3 regions of the Streptomyces sp. NPDC048514 genome follow, and region 2 is predicted to be linked to each of the others. Evidence: predicted binding sites of a transcription regulator. Region 2 holds the regulator's gene; each other region holds the start of a gene.

What was found. The regulator HrcA, encoded in region 2, represses chaperone genes, less so after heat shock. The targets are predictions, from matches to a motif close to TTNGCACTCNGNNNNNCNGAGTGCNAA.
Region 1: the regulator HrcA is predicted to act here: its motif matches at 1,843-1,869, upstream of groL (chaperonin GroEL).
Region 3: the regulator HrcA is predicted to act here: its motif matches at 2,890-2,916, upstream of groES (co-chaperone GroES).

Annotation. Positions count from the first base shown of each region.
Region 1 is NZ_JBICWT010000004.1:527,067-532,159, reverse strand. It holds gene thrC (threonine synthase) at 1-747, shown strand, start outside; gene ACGFT2_RS11135 (MoaD/ThiS family protein) at 744-1,019, shown strand; gene ACGFT2_RS11130 (cold-shock protein) at 1,469-1,672, shown strand; gene groL (chaperonin GroEL) at 2,032-3,654, shown strand; gene ACGFT2_RS11120 (polysaccharide deacetylase family protein) at 3,748-5,093, opposite strand, start outside.
Region 2 is NZ_JBICWT010000008.1:212,871-217,963, forward strand. It holds gene ACGFT2_RS19505 (VOC family protein) at 1-163, opposite strand, end outside; gene ACGFT2_RS19510 (16S rRNA (uracil(1498)-N(3))-methyltransferase) at 183-923, opposite strand; gene ACGFT2_RS19515 (nitronate monooxygenase) at 920-2,008, opposite strand; gene dnaJ (molecular chaperone DnaJ) at 2,109-3,245, opposite strand; gene hrcA (heat-inducible transcriptional repressor HrcA) at 3,246-4,262, opposite strand; gene ACGFT2_RS19530 (MBL fold metallo-hydrolase) at 4,437-5,093, shown strand, end outside.
Region 3 is NZ_JBICWT010000004.1:177,914-183,006, reverse strand. It holds gene ACGFT2_RS09595 (methyltransferase domain-containing protein) at 1-978, opposite strand, end outside; gene ACGFT2_RS09590 (polysaccharide deacetylase family protein) at 1,069-1,989, shown strand; gene ACGFT2_RS09585 (polysaccharide deacetylase family protein) at 1,986-2,804, shown strand; gene groES (co-chaperone GroES) at 3,062-3,370, shown strand; gene groL (chaperonin GroEL) at 3,496-5,093, shown strand, end outside.

The sequences.
Region 1 (5,093 bases), on a different contig from region 2:
GGCAAGGTGGTCATGGCCGCCGTCTACGGCGGTGAGCTGGTCGGCATCGAGGGCAACTACGACGACGTGAACCGCTTCTGCTCGGAGCTGATCGGCGACCCGGCCGGCGAGGGCTGGGGCTTCGTCAACGTCAACCTGCGGCCCTACTACGCCGAGGGCTCCAAGACCCTGGCGTACGAGATCTGCGAGCAGCTCGGCTGGCGGCTGCCGGACCAGCTCGTCGTGCCGATCGCCTCCGGCTCCCAGCTCACGAAGATCGACAAGGGTCTGCAGGAGCTGATCGGGCTCGGTCTGGTCGAGGACAGGCCGTACAAGATCTTCGGTGCGCAGGCCGAGGGCTGCTCGCCGGTGTCCACCGCCTTCAAGGCCGGTCACGACGTGGTGCGCCCGCAGAAGCCGAACACCATCGCCAAGTCCCTCGCCATCGGCAACCCGGCCGACGGCCCGTACGTCCTGGACATCGCGCGCCGCACCGGCGGTGCCGTGGAGGACGTGACGGACGAGGAGGTCGTGGACGCCATCAGGCTGCTGGCCCGCACCGAGGGCGTCTTCGCGGAGACCGCGGGCGGGGTGACCGTCGGTGTCACCCGCAAGCTGCTGGAGAACGGCCTGCTGGACCCGGCGAAGACCACGGTCGTCCTCAACACCGGCGACGGCCTGAAGACCCTGGACGCGGTGGCCGGCACCGGCCTCAGCGCCACCATCCGCCCGACCCTGGACTCCTTCCGAGAGGCTGGCCTCGCATGAGCGTGACCGTTCGCATCCCGACCATCCTGCGCACCTACACCGGCGGCCGGGCCGAGGTCGCCGCGGAGGGCGGGACCCTCTCCGAGGTCATCGAGGACCTGGAGAAGAACCACACGGGGATCGCCGCCCGGGTGCTGGACGATCAGGGCAAACTGCGCCGTTTCGTCAACGTCTACGTCAACGACGACGACGTCCGTTTCGAGCAGGGCCTGCAGACGGCCACCCCCGACGGCGCCGGTGTCTCGATCATTCCCGCCGTCGCCGGCGGCTGATGACCGAATGACCGATCATTACCTTCGGTAACAGCGGTTACGTATTGTTCATCGGATTGCCCCCTCCGTGAGAGAAGCGGAGGGGGCAATTCTGCGTGATTGAGCGCGGTACAGTTGGGGAACGCGGTCGCGGTCCACTGGTCGCGGTCCCTTGATTCATACCGCGCGACCCGACAAGAAGTAGCCAAAGTGTGTGGGTTGTATGCGGCTTTTTCGCACTTTTGCGGGGCCCGAATTGCCCCGAATTCAGGCGAATTCTCGCCACATTCCGGACCGGCCCCGTCCAGAATTCTCGTCCGATTGACCTGTTGCAGACGGCAGTTGGACAGATACATTCAGCCGCGGTCGACGCGTTCCGGCGCACGCCCCGTCCAATTGGTGGGGGCGAGGTCTGACCCGGGTCCGCGAAGTGTGGATCTGTGCAAGGGCCAGTAATAGGGGAGTTAGGCATGGCTCAGGGCACCGTCAAGTGGTTCAACGCGGAGAAGGGGTACGGCTTCATCGCGGTCGACGGTGGTGCGGACGTCTTCGTCCATTACAGCGCCATTCAGATGGACGGCTACCGCACCCTGGAAGAGGGCCAGCGGGTGGAGTTCGAGATCTCGCAGGGCCAGAAGGGCCCGCAGGCCGACATGGTTCGCCTCAGCGCCTGAACGTTTCTTGTCACGATGGGCCCGCACCTCGCAGAGGGTGCGGGCCCATCGTCGTGCCCGGCGCGCGCACCGGGCACGCGCGTGCCCCCGCGTGCCCCCGCGTGCCCGCGTGTTCCCGGCGTCGCCGTGTTCGCGGGCGGCTGACCGCCCCCACTGTCCCCCCGAGGGCGCTTGCACTCGACCATGCCGAGTGCTAATCATTGCGTTAGCACTCTGAAGGTGAGAGTGACAACGAAGGACCGGGTCGGTGAGGCCCGCAGGCCGGGTGGGGCAAGGAACCACAAGGCATGCGTGCCGTCCGTCGCGGGCGCGGGCGCGGTCCGAAGGAATCACCCCCAGTCCTGGAGGGACCACTTCACATGGCCAAGATCATCGCGTTCGACGAGGAGGCGCGGCGCGGCCTCGAGCGCGGCATGAACCAGCTCGCGGACGCCGTGAAGGTGACGCTCGGCCCCAAGGGCCGCAACGTCGTCCTCGAGAAGAAGTGGGGCGCCCCCACGATCACCAACGATGGTGTCTCCATCGCCAAGGAGATCGAGCTCGAGGACCCGTACGAGAAGATCGGCGCCGAGCTGGTCAAGGAAGTCGCCAAGAAGACGGACGACGTCGCCGGTGACGGTACGACCACCGCGACCGTCCTCGCCCAGGCGCTCGTCAAGGAAGGCCTGCGCAACGTCGCCGCCGGCGCCAACCCGATGGCGCTGAAGCGCGGTATCGAGAAGGCCGTCGAGGCCGTCTCCGCCGCCCTGCTCGAGCAGGCGAAGGACGTGGAGACCAAGGAGCAGATCGCCTCCACCGCGTCCATCTCCGCCGCCGACACCCAGATCGGCGAGCTGATCGCCGAGGCCATGGACAAGGTCGGCAAGGAAGGCGTCATCACCGTCGAGGAGTCCCAGACCTTCGGTCTGGAGCTGGAGCTCACCGAGGGTATGCGCTTCGACAAGGGCTACATCTCGGCGTACTTCGCCACCGACATGGAGCGGATGGAGGCGTCGCTCGACGACCCGTACATCCTGATCGCCAACTCCAAGATCTCCTCGGTCAAGGACCTGCTCCCGCTGCTGGAGAAGGTCATGCAGTCCGGCAAGCCGCTGCTGATCATCGCCGAGGACGTCGAGGGCGAGGCCCTGTCGACCCTGGTCGTCAACAAGATCCGCGGCACCTTCAAGTCCGTCGCCGTCAAGGCCCCGGGCTTCGGTGACCGCCGCAAGGCCATGCTCGGCGACATCGCCATCCTCACGGGCGGCGAGGTCATCTCCGAGGAGGTCGGCCTCAAGCTGGAGAACGCGACCCTGGACCTCCTGGGCCGCGCCCGCAAGGTCGTCATCACCAAGGACGAGACCACCATCGTCGACGGTGCCGGCTCCTCGGAGCAGGTCGGCGGCCGGGTCAACCAGATCCGCGCCGAGATCGAGAACAGCGACTCGGACTACGACCGCGAGAAGCTGCAGGAGCGCCTGGCGAAGCTCGCCGGCGGTGTCGCGGTCATCAAGGCCGGTGCCGCCACCGAGGTGGAGCTCAAGGAGCGCAAGCACCGCATCGAGGACGCCGTCCGCAACGCGAAGGCCGCCGTCGAGGAGGGCATCGTCGCCGGTGGTGGCGTGGCCCTGCTGCAGGCCTCCCAGGTCTTCGAGAAGCTGGAGCTCGAGGGTGACGAGGCGACCGGCGCCAACGCCGTGCGCATCGCGCTCGAGGCCCCGCTGAAGCAGATCGCCGTCAACGCCGGCCTCGAGGGCGGTGTCGTGGTGGAGAAGGTGCGCAACCTGACCCCGGGCCACGGCCTGAACGCCGCGACCGGCGAGTACGTCGACCTGGTCGCCGAGGGCATCATCGACCCGGCGAAGGTGACCCGCTCTGCCCTGCAGAACGCCGCCTCCATCGCCGCGCTGTTCCTCACCACCGAGGCCGTCATCGCCGACAAGCCGGAGAAGGCCGCCGCGCCGGCCGGCGGCGGCATGCCGGGCGGTGACATGGACTTCTGATCGGCCTCACGGTTGATCGCGTCCTGACCGAGGGCGGCCCTCCCTGTTCCGACAGGGAGGGCCGCCCTCGGGTCTTTTCCGCCGTAAGGCCGCTCAGGGCAGGACGCGCAGCGTCGTGAACCGCGGCCAGGCGGTGTCCGCGCCCTCGTTGCGCACGGCGATCGCGAGGCCGCCGCTGGTGCGCGCGGGAACGGGCCGGTTCGTGGCACGTACCACCAGCGAGGTGTCGTCCACGGTGATCCGTACCGCGCTCGGGGAGACCCCGATGCTCATCCGGCGCTGGGCCGCCGGGCGGAGTCTGCGGACCGTGACCCGCTCGTCCCCGCCGGCCGGCCGCTCCGTCACCCGCATTCCGGCCGCCGAGACCGTGACGACGACGGGGTCGAGGCTGCCGTGCCCGACCTCGACCGAGGTGCTCGTGTCCGTCCCGCTCAGGCGGCCGACGGTGGCGGTCACCCGGTAGGTGTTCCAGTCCGCCGTGGCCATCGGCAGATGGACGGCCGACACGTACGTGCCCTTCGCCGGTCCCTTGCCGGTCACCGCCGCCAGCCCGGTGCCCGACGGGCTCCCCGGGAACCGCCACTGCTCCGGATGGCGCAGCGGCTCGGACGCCTCGCGGGGCGAGCGGGATGCCCATTCCCGCAGCCGGCTCAGGAACGTCGCCTGAGTCGTGGTCCCGAGCACTTCGAGGCGCTGCACCTGCCCGGCCAGGGCGGCCCGCGGCCCTGCCGGCAGCGGGCGCGAGGAGTGGTTGGTGAGCGTGGCGGAGAACCGGGCCCGCAGCAGCCGTTCCAGGACGGAGGTGCCCCGGTCGCGCAGGTTCGTCGGCGCGGCCGTCTCCGAGAACGGGTAGGCGAACAGCTTGGGTGCCGGCAGGTCGTGGTCGGCGAAGGCCCGCAGGGACCGGTCGAGGTCGCCCTCGACGCGGGAGCGGTACTCCACCTCGGTCTCCAGCCGGTGCTTCGCGGGCAGCCAGAGCCGGTTGGCGAGCACGGCCCCGACGTGCCCGGCGGCGTCGATGGCCGCCCGGGAGTGGCCGAGGTGGGTGTGGTCCTGGAAGTCCCAGCGCCCGGAGCCGGCCATCCGGCCGATCTCGGACCAGGACAGGTAGTACGGGCGGTGGGTGCCGACCATGCCGGTGATCAGGTAGGACGCCGCGCGCATCTTGTGCTTGGCGAGGATCTGGTCGCCGTACACCCACAGTCCGCGGGTGCCGTCGTCGAAGGTCAGGTAGACGCTGCGCGCCGCCGGTGACCTGCCGGTGGCCAGGTAGCGGGTGAACTCCCCGGTGGTCAGGGAGCGGTAGCCCGCCGCGGCCAGCGCGGACAGCTGGGTGTCCAGCTGCTTGGGCGTGAGGGTGTACTCGTTGGTGGGGTGGGGGTTGACGTCGTGGTAGGCGAGGACGATGGGTGCGCCGGGGTGCGGGACGCTCGCCTGCG
Region 2 (5,093 bases):
CCCGGTCCTGTAGCGCGATCCCGGCGGAACCGGCGTGCGGGCTGAACTTCTCGTACGGTCCCTCGGCCGCGCCGGACTGCGGCTTGAGGCCGAGGACGTCGGCGTAGAAGCGGTAGCAGGAGGCGAAGTCGGTGACCAGAAGCCGGACTTGAGCGAGTTCCACGGTGAGTCCCCCAGGTGGGTCAGGACCAGCGGCCGGTGCGGCCCAGCAGGAGGGCCGCGGCGGCGGTGCCGGCGGTAGATGTACGCAACACGGTAGGACCGAGGACGTACGGCTTCGCACCCGCCTCCGTGAAAACGGCCAGTTCCTCGGGGGAGACACCGCCCTCGGGGCCGACGACCAGCACGATCTCGCCCTGGGCGGGCAGTTCGGCGGTGGCGAGCCGCTCGTCGCCGCTCTCGTGGAGGACGGCGGCGAAGTCCGCCCCGGCCAGCAGCGCGGCGACCTGCCTGGTCGTCGCCGTGTCCGCGACCTCGGGGAAGCGGACCCGGCGGGACTGCTTGCCGGCCTCGCGGGCGGTGGCCCGCCACTTGCCGAGGGCCTTCAGCCCCCGCTCGCCCTTCCACTGGGTGATGCAGCGGGACGCCTGCCAGGGCACGACGGCGTCGACGCCGACCTCGGTCATGGTCTCGACGGCCAGTTCGCCGCGGTCGCCCTTGGGCAGGGCCTGGACGACGGTGATCCGCGGGGCCGCCGGGGGCTCCTCGTGGACGGGATCCAGGTCGCCGACCACCAGACGGTCCTTGCCCTCGGCCGCCTTGACGACACCCTCGGCCCATCGGCCGTGCCCGTCGGTGAGGACCACGTCCTCGCCCGGCCGCAGCCGCTTCACCGATACCGCGTGCCGGCCCTCGGGTCCGTCGAGCACGAACTCCGGCCCCACGCGGTCGAGTCGGTCGACGACGAAGACGGGCGCGGTCATCGCCGGTCACCGCCAGGCCCGGGCAGACTCGACAACGCTGTCCTGGCGTCGGCGAGTTCGGCCGCCAGCACCTCCACCAGCCGGCCGGCGGGCAGCTCCCGGGCCAGCCGGTGCCCCTGCCCGGCCCACAGCGCCATGCCCTGCGCGTCCCCGGCCTTGGCGGCGGCCTTGCGCAGCGGGGCGGTGAGGTGGTTGACCTCCGGGTAGGCGGCGGGGGCGTACGGGCCGTGCTCGCGCAGGAACCGGTTCACCAGGCCGCGCGCCGGGCGTCCGGTGAAGGCGCGGGTCAGCTCGGTACGCACGAACAAGGGGTTGGTCAGTGCCTGTTTGTGCTGGTCGTGAGCGCCGGACTCGGGGGTGGTGAGGAAGGCGGTGCCCAGCTGGGCCGCGCTCGCGCCCGCCGCGAGGACGGCGGCGATCTGGCCGCCGCGCATGATGCCGCCGGCGGCGACGATCGGGATGCTCACGGCCTCGCGGATCTGCGCGATCAGCGACAGCAGCCCGATGCCGGAGCCGTCGTTCTCCGCGACGTCCCGGTGCGTTCCCTGGTGACCGCCGGCCTCCACGCCCTGCGCGATCACCGCGTCGGCCCCGGCCCGCTCGACCGCGCGCGCCTCCTCGGCGGTGGTGGCGGTGACCAGCGTGAAGGTGCCTGCCCGGCGCAGCGCCTCCAGCGCCTCCGGGCTCGGCACGCCGAAGTGGAAGGAGACCACCGGCACCGGGTTGTCGAGGAGGACGGCGAGCTTGGCGTCGTAGCCGTCGTCCCGGCCGCTGTCCGGATCGCCCAGCTCGGTCTCGTACCAGGCGGCCTCGCCGGCCAGCTGGTGGGCGTAGACCTCGACGGCGCCCGACTCGGCGTACTCGGGCTGGGGCATGAACACGTTCACGCCGAACGGGCGGCCGGTGAGCCCCCGCAGTTGCTTGATCTCCTGGTACATGCCGTCGGCCGTCTTGTATCCGGCGGCGAGGAACCCGAGGCCACCGGCCTCGCAGACGGCGGCGGCGAGCTGCGGGACGGAGACACCGCCCGCCATGGGGGCCTGCACGATCGGGTGGGGGGAGAGACCGGTCAGCGCGGAGGACATGAGCGCATGTTGTCACGTCCTCCGTACAAGTCCGAATCCGGGCGTCCCGCGGCATAGGCCAGGGGCATACGGGGTGCCGGGGCACCCCGTGCGCCGCGAATCACCGGCCGTTGAACGCGTCCTTCAGCCGTGAGAACAGCCCCTGCTGGCCCGGCTGGAACTGTCCCTGCGGCCGCTCCTCGCCCCTCAGCTTGGCCAGCTCGCGCAGCAGTCGCTCCTGCTCCGGGTCGAGCTTGCCCGGGGTCTGCACCTCGACGTGGACGATCAGATCGCCCCGGCCGCCGCCGCGCAGATGCGTGACGCCGCGGTCGTGCAGCGGGATCGACTGGCCGGACTGGGTACCGGGCCGGATGTCGACCTCCTCCATGCCGTCCAGCGTCTCCAGCGGGACCTTGGTGCCGAGGGCCGCCGCGGTCATCGGGATGGTGACCGTGCAGTGCAGGTCGTCGCCGCGCCGCTGGAACATCGAGTGCGGCAGCTCGTGGATCTCGACGTACAGGTCACCGGCCGGACCGCCGCCGGGACCGACCTCGCCCTCGCCGGCCAGCTGGATGCGGGTGCCGTTGTCGACACCGGCCGGGATCTTCACGGTGAGCGTGCGCCGCGAGCGGACGCGGCCGTCGCCGGCGCACTCCGGGCACGGGGTCGGGACCACCGTGCCGAAGCCCTGGCACTGGGGACAGGGCCGCGAGGTCATGACCTGGCCCAGGAAGGACCGGGTGACCTGCGAGACCTCACCGCGGCCGCGGCACATGTCGCACGTCTGGGCCGAGGTGCCCGGCGCCGCGCCCTCGCCGGCGCAGGTGTTGCAGACGACCGCGGTGTCGACCTGGATGTCCTTGGTCGTCCCGAAGGCCGCCTCGTCCAGCTCGATCTCGATCCGGATCATCGCGTCCTGGCCGCGCCGGGTGCGCGAGCGCGGCCCGCGCTGCGACGCCGTACCGAAGAACGCGTCCATGATGTCCGAGAAGTTGCCGAAGCCGCCGGCACCGAAGCCGCCCGCGCCCGCGCCGCCCGACTGGGAGAGCGGGTCGCCGCCGAGGTCGTAGACCTGCTTCTTCTGCGGGTCCGAGAGCACCTCGTAAGCGGCGTTGATCTCCTTGAACCGCTCCTGGGTCTTCGGATCGGGGTTGACGTCCGGGTGCAGCTCGCGTGCGAGCCGACGGAACGCCTTCTTGATCTCATCCTGCGACGCGTCGCGGCGCACGCCGAGAACGGCGTAGTAGTCCGTGGCCACTTACGACTCCGCCAGGATCTGTCCGACGTACCGTGCCACTGCGCGTACCGCTCCCATCGTTCCCGGGTAGTCCATGCGGGTCGGTCCGACCACGCCGAGCTTGGCAACCGCCTCGCCGCCCGAACCGTAACCGACCGACACGACGGACGTGGAGTTGAGTCCTTCATGGGCGTTCTCGTGGCCGATTCGCACGGTCACGCCCGGATCCTTCGCCTCGCCCAGGAGCTTGAGGAGCACGACCTGCTCCTCGAGGGCCTCCAGGACGGGCCGGATCGTGAGGGGAAAGTCATGCCCGAAGCGGGTGAGATTGGCGGTGCCGCCGATCATCAGTCGCTCCTCGTTCTCCTCGACCAGTGTCTCCAGCAGGGTGGAGAGCACGGTGGAGACCGTACCCCGGTCCTCGGCGTCGAAGGCTTCCGGGAGGTCCTCGACCAGCTTCGGCACGTCCGCGAACCGGCGGCCGGCGACCCGGCTGTTCAGCCGCGCCCGCAGATCCGCCAGCGAGGACTCGCCGAACGGCGCCGGGCAGTCGACCATCCGCTGCTCGACCCGGCCGGTGTCCGTGATCAGCACGAGCATCAGGCGCGCCGGAGCCAGCGAGAGCAGCTCCACGTGCCGGACGGTGGACCGGGTCAGCGACGGGTACTGCACGACGGCGACCTGCCGGGTCAGCTGCGCGAGCAGCCGCACCGTGCGCGCCACGACGTCGTCGAGATCGACGGCACCCTCCAGGAAGTTCTGGATCGCCCGCCGCTCGGGCGCGGTCATCGGCTTGACGCCCGCGAGCTTGTCCACGAACAGCCGGTAGCCCTTGTCGGTGGGGATGCGCCCGGCACTGGTGTGCGGCTGCGCGATGTACCCCTCGTCCTCCAGGGCGGCCATGTCGTTGCGGACCGTCGCCGGGGAGACGCCGAGACTGTGCCGCTCGGTGAGCGCCTTGGAACCCACCGGCTCCTCCGTGCCCACATAGTCCTGGACGATGGCGCGCAGGACCTGAAGCCTGCGTTCACTCAGCATCCGCGCGCACCTCCAGCACGTCGTCCCCTCATCGCCTCGGGTCGTCCTCCTGGCACTCTTCCCACGTGAGTGCCAGCATTCCCCGGCCCAGTGTACGGCTGTCGGGTACACACTGGGCAAGGTCGTCCCCCGCGGTCTCGCGTCCGCACCGGGTGCTACCGCTAGCGTCGCGGTATGACGGTGACTTGGGAAGAGCTGGGGTGGGAGCGGCTGGCCGCCGGGGCCGGGCGGTGCCGGCTGCCCGGCTGGGACTGCACGGTGGGGCTGGTCCTCGGCGAGGGTACGGCGCTCATGGTCGACGCCGGCTCGAGCGTCGCCGAGGGGGCCCGGCTGCGGGCGCAGGCCCAGCGGCTCACCGGCGGCCGTGTGACCCATCTCGCGCTGACCCACCCCCACTTCGACCACGTCTTCGGGGCGGCCGCGTTCGCCGGGGTGCAGGGGTACGGGGCGGTGGGCGTCGACGCGGTCTTCGCGTACGGCCGCGAGGAGCTGCGCGCGGACGCGATCGGGAACGGCCTGCCGGCGGCCGACGCGGAGGAGGCGGTGGACGCGCTCACCCCGCCCCGCCACCTGGTCTCCGGCGAGTGGACCCTCGACCTCGGCGGCGGCCGCCAGGCCCTGCTGGCCAACGTGGGCCCCGGGCACACGGCGCACGACCTGGCGGTCCTGGTCCCCGGCTCGGCGTCCGGCGGGCGGGAGGTCGTCTTCTGCGGCGACCTGGTCGAGGAGTCCGGCGAGCCCCAGGCGGGCCCGGACGCGGTGCCGTCCCGCTGGCCGGACGCGCTCGACCGCCTCCTGTCCCTGGGTGGCGAGGACGCGCTCTACGTCCCG
Region 3 (5,093 bases), on a different contig from region 2:
GTTGAAGGGCAGCCGGTCGGTGATCTCGTAGGCCGTGGCGAAAGGGGTGGGCCGCAGTTCGTCGGCGGTGACGTAGGCGATCGTCGCGTCGAGGAGTCCGCCGCCGACCTCCTCGGCCACCTCCGCGACCAGGTGCGCGCGGATCACGGCACCGTCGGGTTCGTACAGGTACCGGCCCACCGGCCGCACTCCGGGATCGGGCAGCCCCCGTCCGAGCAGGGTGCGCGGGCCGGGCAGCAGCGTGGCCCGTACGGCGCCCGGCGCCCCGGTGCCGAACCACAGCACCGCCTCCTTCACGTCCCCGCCGTCGGAGATCCACTCGGCCTCGGCCTCGGCGGGCACCGCCTCGTGCGGGACACCCGGGGCGATCTTCAGGGCCGCGCGCGGTGCCGTACGGGCCGCGCCGACCGCCCAGGACAGGGGCGGCGAATACGCCTCGGGGTCGAAGATCCGGCCCCGTCCGCCCCGCCGGGCAGGGTCCACGAACACGGCGTCGTAGCCGGCGGTGTCCACCTCGGTGACGTCGGCCTCGCGCACCTCGATCAGGTCCGCGAGCCCCAGCGCCTCGGCGTTCGCCCGCGCCACGGCCGCCGTCAGCGGGTCCCGGTCCACGGCCAGTACCCGGATCCCGGCCCGGGCCAGCGCGATCGCGTCGCCGCCGATCCCGCAGCACAGGTCGGCCACCGAGGTCACGCCCAGGCCGGTCAGCCGCCGCGCCCGGTAGGCGGCCACGGCGGCCCGCGTCGACTGCTCGACCCCGTTCGGCGTGAAGAACATCCGCCCGGCGTCCCCGGCGCCGAACTTCGCCGCCGCCCGCTGCCGCAGCCGGGCCTGGCCGAGCGCGGCCGACACCAGCTCGGCCGGGTGGTCGCGGCGCAGCCGGGTGGCCACGGCCAGTTCCCGCGCCGGCTCGGTGTCGCGCACCTCGTCGAGGAGGGCGCGGCCTTCGGGGGTGAGGAGGAGGGTGAGGTCGTTCACCCGGTCATTGTCGGCCAGTCGGTGGATGGTCCGCCTCCGGCGGCGGTGTCGGGCCGGGATCCGGGCCCCGGCCTGGGAGGATCCGGCACCATGCGAGAAGTAGTACAAAATGACAAAAGCAGGGCACCTTTCGGTGTACGCCGGAAGCTGGCCCTCGCCTGCGGAGCCACCGCGCTTGCCTCCGCCGCCCTCCTGTCCGGCTGCGCCGGGCCCGACTCCGTGCGCGCCGTGCGCGGCGAGGGAGAGCCCGCCCAGGCCCTGGGCCCCGAGGCCCGCCAGGCCGCCGAACACACCCGCATGGTCGCCGCGGCCCGGCGCTGGAGACTGGAGCAGGTCCCGCTCACGCCTCCGGCGCCGCCCGCGACCAGGCCGAAGATCCACGCCCGCGACGGGTTCGAGGTGGACCACCAGGAGGACTGGGACCTGCCGCCGGTCTTCACCACGGTCCCCACCGAGCAGAAGGTCGTCTTCCTCACGATCGACGACGGCGCGGAGAAGGACCCGAAGTTCCTCGCCATGATGCGGGACCTGAAGATCCCGTACACCGCCTTCCTCAGCAACTACCTGGTGAAGGACGACTACGCCTACTTCCGCACCATGCGGTCCTACGGCAACACCCTCAACAACCACACGCTGCACCACCCCTACCTGCCGGGCCTGTCCTACGAGGAGCAGAAGGACGAGATCTGCGGCATGCAGGACATCATGAAGCGGCAGTTCGGCAAGGCGCCCACCGTCTTCCGGCCGCCCTACGGCAACTACAACCAGGACACCCTGGTCGCCGCCAAGTCCTGCGGGATCAAGTACGCGCCGATCTGGAACGAGGAGGTCTTCGTCGACCACTGGGAGTACCGCGAGGACGACCAGCGGCTGCGCCGCGGCGACATCGTCCTCACCCACTTCCGGGGCCGGGACGACTGGGACGGCACGATGGTCGACGACATGCGCCGCTTCCTGAACAAGGTCACGCGCGAGGGCTACGCCGTGGCCCGCCTGGAGGACTACCTGTGAGGCGGGCGCGGGGCCCGGCCGCGGCACTCGCCGCGGCCCTCCTCCTCGCGGGCTGCGCCCAGTCCGTCGACCCCATCGAACGCCTCGGCAAGAAGGCGGCCGAAGGGGTGCGCCCGCACGGCCCCGCCCCCGACCTGTCCTACCGCCGCTGGGGCCTGACCGAGCCCCTGCGCCGCCCGCCCCGGCCCGCCGCCCGGCCCCTCACCCTCGCGCCGGACCCGGCGGGCCGCGCCCGGCCCCCCGTCCTGGACCGCGTCTCCACCCGCGACCGGGTCGTCTTCCTCACCTACGACGACGGCGCCGAGCAGGACCCCCGCTTCGTCGACATGGTCCGTGAACTCCGGCTGCCGGTCAGCATGTTCCTCACGGACAGCGTGGCCGGGCCCGGCTACGGCCACTTCGCGCGGCTGCGCGGGCTCGGCGCCGGCATCCAGAACCACACGCTCGACCACCGCGCGCTCGCCGGGCGGCCCTACGGCGCGCAGCGTGCCGAGATCTGCGGCCAGCAGGACCGGCTCAGGTCCCGCCTGGGCGTCCGCCCCCGCCTCTTCCGGCCGCCCTACGGCACGTACGACACCACCACCCTGCGTGCGGCGGCCGACTGCGGGATCTCCGCGGTCGTGCTCTGGCGCGCCGCGATGACCCCGGGCGACCTCGTCTTCGGCCGGGGCGGCGACCGCCTCCGCCCCGGCGACATCGTCCTGGTCGGCCCGGACGAGTCCACCGGCCCGACCCTGCGGGAACGCACGACGCGGATCCTGCGGGGGGTGCAGCAGCGGGGCCTGACGGTGGGCCGGCTGGAGGACTACCTGTAGGCGACCGCCCGTGGGTGAGGCAGGGCCGCCCACCGGCGCAAATCACTCGCGCACACCCGAAACCCGGCCGACGCGCCGCACCGCATTGGCACTCCGCTTGACCGAGTGCTAATCGCAGTCATAGTCTCGGCTCTGGCACTCCCCACCGGAGAGTGCCAATAAGCGACGGGCAGGTCCGGCACCCGCGACGACGGATCGACCTGGTCGCCACCTCAGACAGTTAACCCCGTGAGATCTCCGAAGGGGGAGGTCGGATCGTGACGACCGCCAGCTCCAAGGTTGCCATCAAGCCGCTCGAGGACCGCATTGTGGTCCAGCCGCTGGACGCCGAGCAGACCACGGCCTCTGGCCTGGTCATCCCGGACACCGCGAAGGAGAAGCCCCAGGAGGGCGCCGTCCTCGCCGTGGGCCCGGGCCGATTCGAGAACGGCGAGCGCCTGCCGCTCGACGTCAAGGTCGGCGACGTCGTCCTCTACAGCAAGTACGGCGGCACCGAGGTGAAGTACAACGGCGACGAGTACCTCGTCCTCTCGGCTCGCGACGTGCTCGCGATCATCGAGAAGTAGCCACCACCTCGAGCAGACCTTTGCTCTGAAGCTGCGCCCCTGGCCCCCGCAACCGATTACGAAGCCGGGCGCCCGGGGCGCAGTGTCTTTTTAACCCACAGATTTGTGAGAGGGCTCCCGCTGTCATGGCGAAGATCCTGAAGTTCGACGAGGACGCCCGTCGCGCCCTCGAGCGCGGCGTCAACAAGCTGGCCGACACGGTGAAGGTGACGATCGGCCCCCGTGGCCGCAACGTCGTCATCGACAAGAAGTTCGGCGCCCCGACCATCACCAACGACGGTGTCACGATCGCCCGCGAGGTCGAGATCGAGGACCCGTACGAGAACCTCGGCGCGCAGCTGGTGAAGGAGGTGGCCACCAAGACCAACGACATCGCTGGTGACGGCACCACCACCGCCACCGTGCTGGCCCAGGCGCTGGTCCGCGAGGGCCTGCGCAACGTCGCCGCCGGTGCCTCCCCGGCCGCCCTGAAGAAGGGCATCGACGCCGCCGTCAAGGCCGTCTCCGAGGACCTGCTCGCCACGGCCCGCCCGATCGACGAGAAGTCCGACATCGCCGCCGTCGCCGCGCTGTCCGCCCAGGACCAGCAGGTCGGCGAGCTGATCGCCGAGGCGATGGACAAGGTCGGCAAGGACGGTGTCATCACCGTCGAGGAGTCCAACACCTTCGGGCTGGAGCTGGACTTCACCGAGGGCATGGCCTTCGACAAGGGCTACCTGTCCCCGTACTTCGTCACCGACCAGGAGCGTATGGAGGCCGTCCTCGACGACCCGTACATCCTGATCACCCAGGGCAAGATCGGCGCCATCGCGGACCTGCTGCCGCTGCTGGAGAAGGTCATCCAGGCCGGCGCCTCCAAGCCGCTGCTGATCATCGCCGAGGACGTCGAGGGCGAGGCCCTGTCGACGCTGGTCGTCAACAAGATCCGCGGCACCTTCAACGCCGTCGCGGTGAAGGCCCCCGGCTTCGGTGACCGCCGCAAGGCGATGCTCCAGGACATGGCCACCCTCACCGGCGCCACCGTCATCTCCGAGGAGGTCGGCCTCAAGCTCGACCAGGTCGGTCTCGACGTGCTCGGCTCCGCCCGCCGCGTCACCGTCACCAAGGACGACACCACGATCGTCGACGGCGCCGGCAAGACCGAGGACGTGCACGGCCGCGTCGCGCAGATCAAGGCCGAGATCGAGAACACCGACTCCGACTGGGACCGCGAGAAGCTCCAGGAGCGCCTCGCGAAGCTGGCCGGCGGCGTGTGCGTGATCAAGGTCGGCGCCGCCACCGAGGTGGAGCTGAAGGAGAAGAAGCACCGTCTGGAGGACGCCATCTCCGCGACCCGCGCCGCGGTCGAGGAGGGCATCGTCTCCGGTGGTGGCTCCGCTCTGGTGCACGCCTCCAAGGTCCTCGAGGGCAACCTCGACAAGACCGGCGACGAGGCCACCGGTGTCGCGGTCGTCCGCAACGCCGTGGTCGAGCCGCTGCGCTGGATCGGCGAGAACGCCGGCCAGGAGGGCTACGTCATCGTCTCCAAGGTCAAGGACCTGGAGAAGGGGCAGGGCTACAACGCCGCCACCGGCGAGTACGGCGACCTGATCAAGGCCGGCGTCATCGACCCGGTCAAGGTCACCCGCTCCGCCCTGGAGAACGCCGCCTCCATCGCCTCCCTGCTGCTCACGACCGAGACCCTGGTCGTCGAGAAGAAGGAAGAGGAGCCGGCCGACGCGGG